2 regions of the Bradyrhizobium sp. BLXBL-01 genome follow, and region 1 is predicted to be linked to the other one. Evidence: predicted binding sites of a transcription regulator. Region 1 holds the regulator's gene; the other holds the start of a gene.

What was found. The regulator LexA, encoded in region 1, represses DNA repair genes until DNA is damaged. The targets are predictions, from matches to a motif close to TGTTCNNNNTGTGTTCNG.
Region 2: a site for LexA is predicted at 3,669-3,686, ahead of ACNJYA_RS04420 (ATP-dependent Clp protease adaptor ClpS). Genes of this name have one in related genera too.

Annotation. Positions count from the first base shown of each region.
Region 1 covers NZ_CP182471.1:3,937,303-3,944,925, reverse strand. Annotated here, with positions in the region: gene ACNJYA_RS18295 (molybdopterin molybdotransferase MoeA) at 1-638, shown strand, start outside; gene lexA (transcriptional repressor LexA) at 815-1,516, shown strand; gene ACNJYA_RS18285 (hypothetical protein) at 1,892-2,326, shown strand; gene ACNJYA_RS18280 (ComEC/Rec2 family competence protein) at 2,452-4,731, opposite strand; gene ACNJYA_RS18275 (DUF2171 domain-containing protein) at 4,828-5,061, opposite strand; gene ACNJYA_RS18270 (YybH family protein) at 5,258-5,644, opposite strand; gene ACNJYA_RS18265 (glutamine--tRNA ligase/YqeY domain fusion protein) at 5,654-7,330, opposite strand; gene gltX (glutamate--tRNA ligase) at 7,486-7,623, shown strand, end outside.
Region 2 covers NZ_CP182471.1:946,499-954,121, reverse strand. Annotated here, with positions in the region: gene ACNJYA_RS04435 (TetR/AcrR family transcriptional regulator) at 41-649, opposite strand; gene ACNJYA_RS04430 (HlyD family secretion protein) at 791-2,041, shown strand; gene ACNJYA_RS04425 (DHA2 family efflux MFS transporter permease subunit) at 1,983-3,608, shown strand; gene ACNJYA_RS04420 (ATP-dependent Clp protease adaptor ClpS) at 3,718-5,439, shown strand; gene ACNJYA_RS04415 (GntP family permease) at 5,636-7,090, opposite strand; gene ACNJYA_RS04410 (patatin-like phospholipase family protein) at 7,094-7,623, opposite strand, start outside.

The DNA.
Region 1 (7,623 bases):
CTGGTCCCGGTCAGATCGTCTATTCCAATGGCTATGCCCTGCACGCCCTTGCCCGCAGCGAGGGCGCCGAGACCATCGACCTCGGAATTGCCGCCGATACGCTGGAGTCCACGTCCGCCGGCATCCGCCGCGCGCGCGAGAGCGGTGCCGACATCCTGGTCACGACCGGCGGTGCGTCGGTCGGCGACCACGATCTGGTCCAGCAGGCGCTCAAGGGCGAAGGCATCGAGATGGCGTTCTGGAAGATCGCGATCCGGCCCGGCAAGCCGATGATGCATGGTCGCCTCGGCGCGATGCGCGTGATCGGCCTGCCCGGCAATCCCGTGTCGTCATACGTGTGCGCCTTCCTGTTCATGGTGCCCTTGATTCGGGCCCTGTCGGGCGGTTCAGTGATTCATCATCAGCGCGAGCGCGCCGTGCTGGGCCGCGACCTCGGCGCCAACGATCAGCGCGAGGATTATCTGCGTGCGCGGCTGGAGGTGCGCGACGACGGCACGCGCGTCGCCCTTCCCGTCAGCCATCAGGACTCCTCCCTGCTTGCGAATCTCTCTGCGGCACAGGTACTTCTCGTGCGCGCACCGTTCGCGCCGAAGGCCGAGGCCGGCACACCTTGCGAGGTGCTGCGGCTGCCCGTCTGAGCTGCTGAGCCACACGCATTCCGCGAGTTCGGCCGCGTTCACCATAAATTAAGCAGTTGCGGAACACATATCGAACATATAGTGTCCGTTCATGATTTGTTTCGAGGATGTAGCGGCTTATTGCCGACTTCATCGTCTCGGAATCGAACGACATCAACCGGGGGACTTTGGTCGAGATGTTGACGCGCAAACAATACGAGCTTCTGCGGTTCATCAGCGAACGTCTGAAGGAAAGCGGCGTGCCGCCGTCCTTCGACGAGATGAAGGATGCGCTCGACCTGCGCTCGAAGTCAGGCATTCATCGCCTGATCACTGCGCTTGAGGAGCGCGGCTTCATTCGCCGCCTGCCCAACCGCGCCCGTGCCATCGAGGTGATCAAGCTGCCCGAGCTCCAGGCCGCAGCCGGCAATCGCCGCGGCTTCACCCCGAGCGTCATCGAGGGCAATCTCGGCAAGGTGCGCGCGAGCTCCAGCCCGCCCGCGGATGAGGGCGAGCGCCCCGTCGCGGTGCCCGTGATGGGCCGCATCGCGGCCGGCACGCCGATCGAGGCGCTGCAGACCCGCAGCCACACCATCAGCGTCCCGCCGGACATGCTCGGCTCCGGCGAGCACTACGCGCTCGAGGTGCGCGGCGATTCGATGGTCGAGGCCGGCATCCTCGACGGCGACATGGCGCTGATCCAGCGCAACGAGACCGCCAATACCGGCGACATTGTGGTGGCGCTGATCGACGACGAGGAGGCCACGCTCAAGCGCTTCCGCCGCCGCGGCGCCTCGATCGCGCTCGAGCCCGCCAATGCCGCCTACGAGGTCCGCATTCTTCCGCCGAACCGCGTGAAGATCCAGGGCAAGCTGATCGGGCTTTACCGGAAGTACTGATACCGGAAGTAAGCGCTACGCGCGCTTCGATCGTCGATCCAAGATTGGAGCGGATACTTGTCCGCTCCGGCTGGATGGTCTTTCTGGTTCTGCGCTGACTGTTCGGCGCCTCTTCCCGCGCGACACTCGCCCATGCGGACACGCGGCCATTTCGCTCCGCCGGTAGAGTTGTGCCGACAGCGCCGATAGTGCGGGCCAAATGCAAGGACGCGAGGTTTGTTCCTATCGAATCCGGGAAAGATAATGTGATCGCGTGCTGCGGATGCGAGCCGCAGATTTGCCCATAACCGAGCAGAGCGTTGGAGGCTTCCACTCTGATAGAGGCCTGCGCCTCGAAAGAGACGCGGGTCGCTATCCCAGTATGAGGAGCACCCGATGTGTGACTATAGCCTGCATGCCGTCGCGACGCGCCCCGCCGAAGTTGGCGAGACGATCGTCACGACAACCTTCCGCGGCACCTCGACGCGCGGCTTCGCCTCCGAAGCCGATCTCTCCGTCGCGGTCTGTCTGCTGCCGGGAACGGAGCTCGCTTTCGCCGATAACGTCCGCTACGACAACCGCTGGATCTGGACGCGCACCGTCAACTCCCGCGTCGGCAAGTTCGGCAAGATCGACCCGCACATTCCCGATCGCCATCATGACGCGATCGAATTTCCGGACGGCAAGTACGTGCTGGTGACGCAGCTCGTCGAAGGCCAGCGCGCGACCGTGCTGCAATTGCCGGTGACGCAGCAAGCCATCGAGCGCGAGCACAAGCCGCAGATCGTCGCCGACACGCGGCCCACGATCACGCGCCTGCCGATCGGCTGACGCGGTCGGCCCCGACCGAAAAGTCGAGGGCCAAATTCAAATGCCATCGCCGGCCGCGGCCGGCGAGATGGTATGGTTTGCGTCCTGCGGGATCCCGTCGGACCGGTTTTTCCCCGCATTGATCTTCAATCGTCGGCCTGCAAGTCGGCCTCCGATGGCGTTGCGTCCCGGTTGCGAGGCACGGCCGTCTTCGGCACGAGGCTGCCGTCGAAATCCCCCTCGCCGGCGCCGGCCGGCAGCCAAGGACGGCTTGCCCCTCTCGCCCTCACCGCCTGCACCGAAAAACCCTCTGCGCTTCGCGTCAGAGCCAGCGCGCCCTGACTGGCAAGACGCGCCCGATCGACCACCATCGCCGCGCAATCGGGCGGCGCGGGCCGCGCCGTCACCACCAACGCGGCGCGGCTGCAATCATCGGCCAGCGCGTCGATGCGCGTCGCCAACGCGATCAGCCGTCCGTCCGCGAGCGGCGCCACGCAACCGGACTCGTCACATGACACGCTGCTCGCCAACGAGGCGTTGCCGGCATCACGCGGATCGGCATCGGCGGCCAGCCACTCCTTCAGCAGGAAGCTGTCCTTGCTGGCGCGGATCACTTGCAAGCGCCCATCCCCGCCCCGGACCGCGACGCTCGCGCCATCCCCGGCAATCAGGACATCAGGCTGGCGCATCGACAGCCCCCAGAGGATCGCCGCCAGCAGCACCAGGGCGCCGGACCAGCGCAAGGGCGTGCGCAACAGGCCCATCACGATGAGCCCGAGGCTCGCCGCGATCAGCGGCGCGATCCCGAACGCCGGAATGCGGCCGACGGCGCCCGGCAGGGCCGCCACCCAGCGCGCGACCAGGACCATCCACTCGATGCCGATTCCCATCAACCACCAGAACACGCCGTCGAGCCCGAAGGGGGCCGCGAGCAGCCCCAACAGCCCGGCCGGCATCACCAGCGCCGACACCACCGGCATGGCGCCGAGATTGGCGAGCACGCCGTATGGCGTCACGCGATGGAAGTGGAAGGCGGCGTATGGCGTGGTCGCGAGCCCCGCGATCAGCGAGGCCAGGAACAGCATCGCGATCTCGCGGCCGCCCCACAGCGCGATCCGCGCCGTCGCGGAATGATCGGGTGAGGCAAGCAGGTTCGGCATGCCGATCTGCACCAGCGCCACCAGCCCGAGCGTTGCCGCAAATGACATCTGGAAGCTCGGATGCACCAGCGCCTCGGGCGCGACCGCGAGCACGATCAGCGCCGCCACCGCCAGCGTGCGGAAGGTGATGGCGCGGCGGTCGACCATGACGGCGATCAGCACCACCGCCGTCATGAAAAACGATCGTTGCGTCGCGACCTCCGCGCCCGACAGCAACAGGTAGAACGCCGCCGCGACCAGCGCAGCGGCCGCCGACCATTTCTTGATGGCAAAGCCGGCCGCCAGCCCCGGGATCAAGGCCAGCAGCGCGCGCACCGCGAAGAAGACCACGCCGGCGACGACCGCCATGTGATAGCCGGAGATCGACAGCACATGGCCGAGCCCCGAGACGAACATGGCATCGTTGACCGGCGCGGTAATCGCATCGCGCCGCCCCGTGAGCAGCGCCGTTGCGATCGCCCGGTTGTCGCCTTCGAGCGTTGCGCGGATGCGCGCGTCGATTGCATCGCGCAGGCCCTGCATGAAGGCGGCGTAGCGCAGCCGCAGGCCGCCGGCATCCGGCGGCCTGGACGCCGTGATCGCGCCCATCACGAAGCCGGAGGCACCGATGCTCTGGAAGAACATGTCGCGCGAGAAATCATAGCTGCCGGGCCGCACCGGCGAGATCGGCGGCAGCAGCCGCGCCTTCAATTGCACGAAGCTGCCGACTTCGGGCGCCGTGCCCTTGCGCACCGAGAGGCGGACGCGCTCGAGCTTGACGTCGCCGCGCTGCGCCTCCATCGCGCTGACGCGCAGCACGAAGCGATCGGTACGCTCGCGAATGTCGCGCGCTTCCACGAAGCCCGACAGCGACACCGAATAAAGCGGCTTGGCGAGCACGGGATGGGCGACGCGCGCCGTCTTCCAGGTCGCCATGGCAAATCCGGCGGCGACCGCCGCGATCATGATGGCAGGAGCAAACAGCCGGCTCCGCCGGAGCAACACCGCGCCGAGCATCAGCGCGATGGCCGTCGCGGCAACCACCCACAGCACCGGCTCATGATCGGCGGCGAAATAAAGCGCGATGCCGCCGCCAAAGGCGACGGGCACCCACGGCAACAGCCGGCCTGGCCCGGCCTCGGCGCGCGCCCACTGGCGCAGCATTTCGACGATGGCCGGCCAGATGCCAAACCCCGCCGGCGCAAAGCCGCCGGCCGGGGCGGCGCGGCCGACCGGCCACGTCCCGGCAACTCCCTGGGAGCGTCCTGGCCGCCCCGGCTCCGCCATTCCCCTGCACCTTGCGATACGCGACGGGTGCGGAGGCTACCGGACCGTGCGGCTGCGCGAATAGCGGTACAGATCGGGAACGGGCGACGGAGCGCCCTACTTTTCCTCTTCCATCGTCACGGCGACGTCCGCCTTGGCGGACAGCCGCACCTTGTTGCCTTCAACATCGGCAACGAGGCCCTTGTCGATGAAATGATGGTGGCCCTTGTGGCTGCCCTCGCCGCTGTCCTTCCTGGTCAGCTTGATGCGGTTGCCCTCTACCCTGTCGACGGTGCCGACATGGACACCGTCGGCGCCGATGACTTCCATATGCTCTGCGATGTTCTGCATGGCGGGATCCTTGGTTGGGATCGCGGCCAACGCGGCAGGCGCGCGTTCGTTTCAATCGTCATTCCGGGGCGCGACGGAGTCGCGAGCTATGATGCGCAATTGCGCATCTGAGATTCCATAACCACCATCGTGAGTATGGATTCCGGGCTCGCGCCGAGTGGCGCGCCCCGGAATGACGACACTGATGGAACGACCGTTAAATCAGCGGCGCCTGCGACGAGGCGTGGTGATTGACGATCTTCCAGTCGCCTTCCTCGCGGATGATGACCCAGCTCATCTTGACGACGAGGTCGTCCCGCTCGCCGGCGAGATCGAACGTGATGATCGCGGCCATGTTGATCAGGTCAGGGCCGGCCTGCGCGGCGTACACGTCGGAGAAGGTCGCGCTCGGCCTGCGCCAGCGCGGCAGGCCGTTGAAATAATCGGCAACGCCGTCCCTGCCCCGATAGAGTTTTGGGTTCGAGCCGAAGAAGAACGCGTTCCTCGCATAGAGCGAGGACAGCGCGGCCGCATCGAGCGTCGCGAAGCCGGCGCACCATTTCGCGATGATGGCGGAAACGATGGCGTCGGCTTCGCTGCTCATGCCCTCGCCTCAGCCCTTCGCGACTTCCTTGGCGAACGTATCGCGCAAGCCGATCGTGCGCGAGAACACCGGCTTGCCCGGCGTCGAGTCCTTGTCGCGGACGAAATAGCCCTGGCGCTCGAACTGCATCGGCTCGGTCGAATTGCTCTCGGCAACGGACGCCTCGACCCGCGCATCGGCGAGGATCTCGAGCGAGTTCGGGTTGAGATCGGCCGCGAAATTCGAGGCGTCCGGACTCGGATTGGCGAACAGCTGGTTGTAGATGCGGATCTCCGCCGGCTTGGACGTCGCCGCCGGCAGCCAGTGCATGGTCGCCTTGACCTTGCGGCCGTCGGGCGCGTTGCCGCCCTTGGTCGCGGGATCATAGGTGCAGCGCAGCTCCACCACCTCGCCCTGGTCGTTCTTGATCACGCCGGTGCACTTGACGAAATAGGCGTAACGCAGCCGCACCTCGTTGCCCGGCGACAGGCGGAAGAACTTCTTCGGCGGGTTCTCCATGAAATCGTCCTGCTCGATATAGAGCTCGCGGCCGAACGTGATCTTCCGCGTGCCGGCGCTAGCGTCGTCCGGATGATTGATCGCCTCGAGCTCCTCGGTCTGTTCTTCCGGATAATTCTCGATCACGACCTTGAGCGGCCTCAAGACTGCCATGCGCCGCTGCGCCGTGCGGTTCAGCTCCTCGCGGATGCAGAACTCCAGCATGCCGACATCGACGACGCTGTTTGCCTTGGCGACGCCGATGCGCTTGACGAATTCGCGCAATGCGGCCGGCGGCACGCCGCGGCGGCGCATGCCCGCCATGGTCGGCATGCGCGGATCGTCCCAGCCGGCGACATGACCCTCGCGGACGAGCTGCGTCAGCACGCGCTTGGACAGCAGCGTGTAGGTCAGGTTGAGGCGCGCAAACTCGTACTGGTGCGGCTTGGACGGCACCGGCAGCTTCTCGATGAACCAGTCGTAGAGCGGCCGGTGGTCCTCGAACTCCAGCGTGCAGATCGAATGCGTGATGCCTTCAATCGCGTCCGACTGGCCGTGGGCATAGTCGTAGCTCGGATAAATGCACCATGCGTTGCCGGTGCGCGGATGGTGCGCATGCAGGATGCGGTACAGCACGGGGTCGCGCAGGTTGATGTTGCCCGCGGCCATGTCGATCTTGGCCCGCAGCACACGCGCGCCGTTGGGGAATTCGCCGGCCTTCATGCGGCGGAACAGGTCGAGATTCTCCTCCACCGAGCGGTCGCGGAACGGCGAGTTCTTGCCGGGCTCGGTCAGCGTGCCGCGCGAGAGGCGGATCTCCTCCTGGGTCTGGTCATCGACATAAGCGAGGCCGTCGCGGATCAGCTGCTCCGCCCATTCATACAGGCGGTCGAAATAGTCCGAGGCGAAAAACAGGTTCTTGCCCCAGTCGAAGCCGAGCCAGCGCACGTCGGCCTGGATGGAATCGATATATTCCTGCTCTTCCTTGACCGGATTGGTGTCGTCGAAGCGCAGGTGGCAGCGGCCCGGAAACTCCTGGGCGATGCCGAAGTTGAGTGCGATCGACTTGGCGTGGCCGATGTGCAAATAGCCGTTCGGCTCCGGCGGGAACCGGGTCACGATCTCCTTGTATTTGCCCTGGTCGAGGTCGGCCTGGATGATGTCACGAATGAAATCGCGCCCAACCTCAGCTGCCACCGGTTCTGTCATTACGAAAATCCTGTAGGGAAATCAGCGGTTCTTCTGCCAAATTCGCGCGGCCGCGCCAAGAGCTTAAGCAAGGCCTGTCAGGTCCGCCGCCGCCCTTTAGTTATGTCCCGTTCCTGCTATACACCACCGCCTCCAATGCATAGGCCCTGCCAAGAATGTCCGATTCCGTCGTCACGCGCTTCGCTCCCTCGCCGACCGGCTTCCTCCATATCGGGGGCGCCCGCACGGCGCTGTTCAACTGGCTCTTTGCCAAGAAGCACGGCGGCAAGATGCTGCTGCGGATCGAGGACACC
Region 2 (7,623 bases), 3.0 Mb from region 1:
ATATCTAGCCCAACGGATCCCGATTGTCAAATCAGGGCCGCTAGGCCGACGCGGCGCGACAACCGTCGAGCAGAATTGCGGCGCATGTCTGCGCCCGCCTCTCGATCTCCTTGCGCGAGGGCAGTGCCAGGCTGGCGTAGATCGCCGCGCGCTGCGGCGCCGACACCATCATGCCTATCATCATTCCGGCGGCTTCATCGACGTTATCGAGCGCGATGCGCTTCTTCCTGACTTGATCGCGAAGCCAGCCCGCGAGCGCCGCCACGGTACGGGAGATGCCATCCCTGTAGAAATTCGCGGCAAGGTCGGGGAACGTGGCCGATTGCTGCAGTACCATACGCTGGAGTGCCACGACCTCCGGATCGAGCGCGAGATCGGCACAGGCGACAAGCACGGCAGCCAGACTCGTCTCGACGTCGGCCTGATTGTCGGCCTGAAGATTGACGTCGGAGAGCAACCGATCGAGCCGGTCCGCGCACATCGCCTCGAACAGCGCTGCCTTGCCCGGAAACAGCCGATAGAGAGTCTTGGTGGAGATGCCGGCGCCACGCGCCAGTTCTTCGGTGCTGGTTGCTGCGTAGCCATCGACTGCGAAGGCGTGCCGTGCCGCCTCGATGACGATGCGCTTCGTCTCGTCGTCGGTGCGCACTGGTGGCCGCCCACGCGGGCGGCCTTCTGATGACGATTTTGCCTGAGCCATGTTTTTAGATGATGCCTGTCATTCCATTGACAGTCCTCAAGCTAGCCCTATTTTGGAAATCGTCAAGTTTCCTAATTCAGGGAGCCGGCCATGACCGTGCATACCAATCCATCGAAGAGCGAAACCATCGTGGTGCCAACCAGCCCGCCCGAAGGCATTCTGCCCGCCGCGCCGGTCCCCACCCCGCGCCGAAAGCTGAACTTTCGCAAGCTGTTGCTGGCGGGAGTGGCCGTCGCCGCGCTCGCCGGCGCGAGCTGGTACGGCTACGACTACTGGACGGTCGGGCGCTTCCTCGTCTCCACCGATGACGCCTATGTGAAGGCCGACAACACCACCATCGCGCCGAAGGTCAGCGGCTATCTCGACCGCGTCCTGGTCGGCGATAACGAGCATGTGAAGGCCGGCCAGGTGCTGGCCCGGATCGACGATCGCGACTTCCGCGTCGCGCTCGATCAGGCCAGGGCCGACGTCGCCGCCGCGAACGCGACGGTGACGAGCAAGCAGGCCCAGCTCGAGGTTCAGGAGGCGGTGATCGCAGCCGCGAAAGCGACCATCGATGTCGACACGGCCGCGAAGACCTTCGCCCAGCAGGAGAACAAGCGCTACACGGATCTCGCCAGGACCGGTTATGGCAGCGTGCAGAATGCGCAGCAGGCGCAGGCGCGCGATGCCGGCGCGGACGCCGCGATCGCGCGTGACAACGCCAACCTCATCTCCGCACAGAAGCAGGTCGATCTTCTCAAGGCCGAGATCGTGCAGGCCAGGGCCGCCGCCGCCCGCGCAACCGCGGTCCAGCACCAGGCCGAGCTCAATCTCGGCTACACCACGATCGTCTCGCCGATCGACGGCGTCGTCGGCAACCGCACCTTGCGCGTCGGCCAGTATGTGCAGGCGGGCACGCAGTTGATGTCGATCGTGCCGGCCACGGGCACCTATGTCGTCGCCAATTTCAAGGAGACCCAGCTCACGCATGTCCGCGCCGGTCAGAGCGTCGAGATCGAGGTCGACACCTTCCCGGGCCAAGTCGTGCATGGTCACGTCGATTCCATCGCGCCGGCCAGCGGCCAGGAGTTCGCGCTGCTGCCGCCCGACAACGCCACCGGCAATTTCACCAAGATCGTGCAGCGCATTCCCGTGAAGATCGCGCTGGACGCCGGGACGGTGCCTCCGATCGCGCTGCGGCCCGGCATGTCCGTGATCCCGACGATCGCAACGCGTTCAGCGCCGGCCGCTCAGGCGGCAGCGACGCCCAAAGCAAAACCTGTTTCCGGAGGGTCGTGCCATGTCAAACAGCCTCTCAATATCGACGCCAGCACAAGCAATTCCGGCCGCGACGCCTGAGCGCGTCGCCGCCGACCCCAATCGGGCCAGCGCCACGATCTGGATCGCCGTGTTCGCGGCGATGATCGGCGCCTTCATGGCGATCCTGAACATCCAGATCACCAACGCCTCGCTGCTCAACATCGAGGGCGGCATCGGCACCGGCGCCGACAACGGATCCTGGATCTCGACGTCCTATCTGATCGGCGAGATCATCGTCATCCCGCTGACCGACTATCTGTCGCGGGTATTCTCGTTCCGCAACATCATCCTGAGCTTCGCGAGCCTGTTCGCGGCCTTCTCGGTCGCCTGCGCCTTCACCCATGATCTGCCGTCGATGATCGCGATGCGCGGCCTGCAGGGTTTCTTCGGCGGCGTGCTGATCCCGATGGCGTTCACGCTGGTCTTCACCAAGCTGCCGAAGGGCCAGCAGCCGATCGGCCTTGCCATGTTCTCGCTCGCCGTGACCTTCGCACCGGCGATCGGGCCGACCATCGGCGGCTATCTCACCGAGAATTACGGCTGGCAGACCATTTTCTTCGTCAACGTGCTGCCCACGGCGGTGATGGTGACCACGCTGTTCTTCACGCTGGAGCGCCAACCGCTGAACCTCGCTTTGCTGCGCGAAGGCGACTGGTTCGGCATCGCGACCATGGCGATCGGCCTCGCTTCGCTGCAAGCCGTGCTGGAAGAAGGCAACAAGGACGACTGGTTCGGCTCTCCCTTCATCGTGCGGCTCGCGGTCATCGCCGTGATCAGCCTGTCGCTGTTCATCGCCAACGAGCTGATGGTGGAGAAGCCGCTGCTGCGCCTGCGCCTGTTGACGCAGTGGAATTTCGGCATCGGCACCATCGCGGCGGTGTTCCTCGGCTTCGCACTGTTCGGCTCGGTCTATCTCCTGCCCGCCTATCTCGGCCAAGTGCAGGGCTACAATGCCGAACAGATCGGCAACGTGCTGGCCTGGACCGGGCTGCCGCAGCTTCTGCTGATTCCGCTGGTGCCGAAGCTGATGCAGCGTTTCGACGGCCGCTATGTCGCGACCGTGGGCCTGCTGCTGTTCGCCGCGAGCTCCTTCATGAACATCCAGATGTCGCTCGATTATTCCGGCGATCAGTTCCTGATGCCCAACATCGTGCGTGCGGTCGGCCAGGCGCTGACGCTCGCGCCGCTCTCGGCACTCAGCCTCGGCAGCGTCGCGGCGCAGGATGCGGCGGCCGCCTCCGGCATCTCGAACATGATGCGCAACCTCGGCGGCGCCATCGGCACCGCGGTGCTCGCCACTATCGTCACCAAACGCGAGCAGTTCCACTCCAACATCATCGGCCATTCGGTCACGCTCGGCCGCGAGGAGGTCCGCGCCCGCATCGCGCAGATGACGGACTATTTCATGGCCCACGGCGTCCCCGACCCCAACGCCGCACGCGAGCAGGCCATCATCGCGCTCGGCAAGACCGTGAAGCGCCAGGCGCTGGTGATGGGGTATTCCGACACCTTTGCCGTGATCGGCGTGGTGCTGGTCCTCGCCGCGATCGCGGTGCTGCTGACGCGAAGGGTGAAGGCGCCGGGTGGCGGAGGTGGCGCGCATTAGAGCTCGAAAACGAACGACCAAATCGACGCGGCCGTCACGCTTGACGGCCGCGTCCTTTTATGTTCCCTATTTGTTCATATCAATTATAGGTTGCTCAAGGGGACACTTCATGAGCGATACTCAGGTCGAGGCCGTGCCGGCTCAGCTCGTGCTGCATGCTGACGAAGATACTCCGCGTGAATTCATCGTTGACCTGTTGCGTCGCGTCTTCGGCAAGTCGGAAAGTGAAGCCGCCTCCGTGATTGCCGACATGGAGAGGCATGGCGCGGCAGCCTGCGGTCCCTACCCACCACCGGTCGCAGGCGCCCTGCTGGAATCTGCAAGGCGTCGTGTCGCTGCCGCCGGCCACCCACTCCTGATCACAAGCGAAACGGCGAGGCCCTGCTGCGAGCTTTGCGGCCGACCGATCGCGCAGTCGGAAGCACAATTGGTGGACCGCACGGTGTGGCTGTGCGCCGATTGCGTACTCGCAGCAGCAAGCGCATCGCGGGACCTCCCCTCGGAGGAGTTCAATTACACGTTCGGTGTCTTGAATTGGCACTTCGCCGATGTGCCGCGGAGTCAGCTGGTGACCACGGTACGCCAATTTCCTGGCCACATGCGGGCAGACGTCCAGGCCGCCATCGACCGATTATTTGCGTCTCCGGTCCGGCTATTCGGTATCGCCGAGGACCGCCGCTACGAGACGCTATCCATGTCGAGATTGATGCAGAACGACGGTTTCGCGGCGACGATCGCACCGCTTCAGTACAACGACGTCGATATCGGCGAACCGACACCAGCCAAGTGCCTCGACAATGGTCTTTGGCTTTGCGCAACCGCTGGTCTCCGCTACGCGGTGCTTCTGGCCATTCATCGTGAATACAGCCGCGAGGTCGGCGTGCGGATCGAAATCATGGCGCCGGCCGGGGCCGCAGGCTCAGCGCTTGTCCAGCAGTGCTTCAGCGCGCTGGAGGACGCCGTTCAGGCCGCGCGCACCTACCGTGGCAAGATTCTCTCTCTCGATGCCGATTCCGACTACCGTGGGCGCTCGCGCGGGATCACAGTGCACCGGCTTCCTTCCGTCAGTCGTGACGAGGTGATCCTGCCTGAACAGACGTTACGGCTACTTGATCGTAACGTCCTGAACTTCGTGGGCACGCGGGACGTGCTGCGCCGCCTCGGACAGTCGACCCGGAAGGGTATCTTACTCTACGGCCCACCCGGCACGGGCAAGACTCACACCATCCGCTATCTCGCGGCCCATCTGCCCGGTCATACGACGCTGATCATCACAGCGGAGCAAATCGGCCTGCTCGGCGCCTATATGAATCTCGCTCGCCTCCTGCAACCGGCCATGGTTGTGATCGAAGACGTCGATCTCATCGCGCGGCAGCGCGAGAACATGAGCGGCTGCGAAGAACCGCTGCTCAACCGATTACTTAACGAGATGGATGGCTTGAAGCAGGACGCTGACATCCTGTTCGTGCTGACAACAAATCGGCCTCAGCAACTCGAAGGCGCCCTAGCGGGCCGCCCCGGTCGCATAGATCAGGCCATCGAAGTGCCGCTTCCCGACGAGACCGGCCGCAACAAACTGGTCCGGCTCTATGGCAAGGGACTGCCACTCGACGACGCCGTCGTCGCCGAAGCCGCCAGGCGCAGCGAAGGCACGAGTTGCGCATTCATCAAGGAATTGATGCGGCGCCTGGCACAAGCGAGCCTCGCGCGCGATGGCGGCAATTCCGTCATTTCCGCCGATATCGACGAAGCCCTCGATGACATGCTGTTCTCCGGCGGCCGGCTCAATGCGCGACTGCTCGGCGGCGCGCAGGCGATGGCGGCGGGATGAGCGGAGCATGTCTCCCTCTCCGCGTCTTCGCGGGGAGAGGTGAAGGGTCACTGCGCGCAGAAATAGCTCGACGCCTCCGTCACCGGTCCCGACTTGTAGTGCGGCCAGGCCGGCCAGCGGCACAGTGGCAGCGCGCGGACGACAGGGAACGCGTGCAACCTTCGCCCGTCCGTCAATCGCTGACGCCGGCTTTCCGTCAGAACGACCCCAGCGCACTGCCCAGGGCAATCACGGCCACCAGCGCCAGGAGCGAGGTCACGATGCCCACCATGACGATGTCGAAATAGCTGTCGCGGTGAGTCAGGCCGCAGATCGCGAGCAGGCTGACCACCGCACCATTGTGCGGCAGGATGTCCAGCGTTCCCGCGCCGATCACCGCCACGCGATGCATCAACGCAAGGTCGATGCCGTTGCGAGCGGCAAGTTCGACATAGGTCGGGCCGAGAGCGTCGAGGGCGATGGTGAGGCCGCCCGACGCCGACCCGGTCAGCGCGGCCAGGATGTTGGTCGCGACGGCGAGCGAGACCAGCGGTCCGCCCTCGATCGCCAGCACCCAGTCGCGCACGATCGTGAATGCCGGCAGCGAGGCGACGACGGCGCCGAACCCGACGAGGCTGGCGACGCTGAACGCGGGCAGGACCGACGCATTGGCCCCGGCGTCCATGGTCCGGCGCAGCGCCGGCAGGCGCGCCCAGTTCAGCGCGATGGTGGTGGCGATGGCGGCAGCCAGCGCAACCGCGACCGACCAGACGCCTGCAACAGCTGCAAGCGTGGTATCTCCAAAGCGTTGCTCGGCGAGATAGCTGACATCGAGCCGCGGCAACACCAGGAGCGACATCAAGAGATTGACAGTCACGACGACGACCAGCGGCGCGATGGCATTCAGCACCGGCGAAGGCCGCTTGCTGCGATGACCGTGCTGTAGCTCCGCCGGGTCGAACTCGCGGGCGGTCGTCGCGCGCTCGCGCACGAGCTCGTCGGCGGCTGCGCGCTCGGCCGAGTCCTCAACGTCATCGCCGTAGCCTTCTCCGGTGCGGCGCGCCGACGCTTCGGCGCGATGCAGCCACCACAATCCCGCGCCGAGCATGATGAGGGAGGCGACGATGCCCAGGCCCGGCGCCGCAAACGGCGTCGTGCCGAAGAACGGCATCGGGATCGCATTCTGGATCGACGGCGTGCCCGGCAGGGCCGACATCGTGAAGGTCGACGTCCCCAGCACGATCGCAGCCGGGATCAGGCGACGCGGAATCGAAGCTGCGCGAAACAGCGAACGGGCCATGGGAACGATGACGAAGAACGCTACGAACAGGCTGACGCCGCCATAGGTGACCAGCGCGCCGGCAAGCACGACCGCCAGGATCACGCGCCGCTCGCCGAGGCGCTCCGCCATGAAGCCGGCGACGGACGTCACCGCCCCGCTGTCGTCCATCAACTTGCCGAAGACGGCGCCAAGCAGAAAGATCGGGAAGAACTGCGCCAGAAATCCCGCTGCGTTGACCATGAACACCTGGGTCAGGTTGGCGAGCAGCGGCTCACCGCCGAACAGCGCCGCAACGAGTGCGGCGAACGGCGCGAGCAGCAGGACGCTCCAGCCGCGGAAGGCGAACAGGACCAGCAGAGCGAGCCCGACGAGGAGGCCGAGGAGACCCATGCCTCAACACTCCGACAGGAGGACGTCGAGATCGGCGGTCGAACGACGGCCGATGTCGGCACCATGCTCGGCGAGGAAGGCGTCTGCGGCCATGCGCCCCTCGGCGCGCAGCATCGAGACGAATTCCCATTCCGCGTTGAGCTTCGAGGACGCCCCGAACTTCGCCAGCATGTCGCTCTTGACCCGGTGCGTCCGCATCTTGGCCCAGCGCGCGCCCTCGCCGCTGCCGGGATCGGCCGCCTGCCGCAGCAGCGCGATCATGCGCAGCTCCTTCATCAGCGGCGAGTTGAAGGAGATTTCGTTGAGCCGGTTGAGGATCTCCGCGGCCGTCCGCGGCGCCTCCAGCCGCTCGGTCGGATTGATCTGGACGAGGATGGTGTCGTGCGCGTCGCTTTCGCGGACCAGCGGCGTGATCGTCGGGTTGCCGGCGAAGCCGCCGTCCCAATAGGGTTCGCCGTCGATCTCGATGGCGCGGAACATGGTCGGCAGGCAGGCCGATGCCAGCAGCACATCCGCCGTGATCTCCGCGTTGC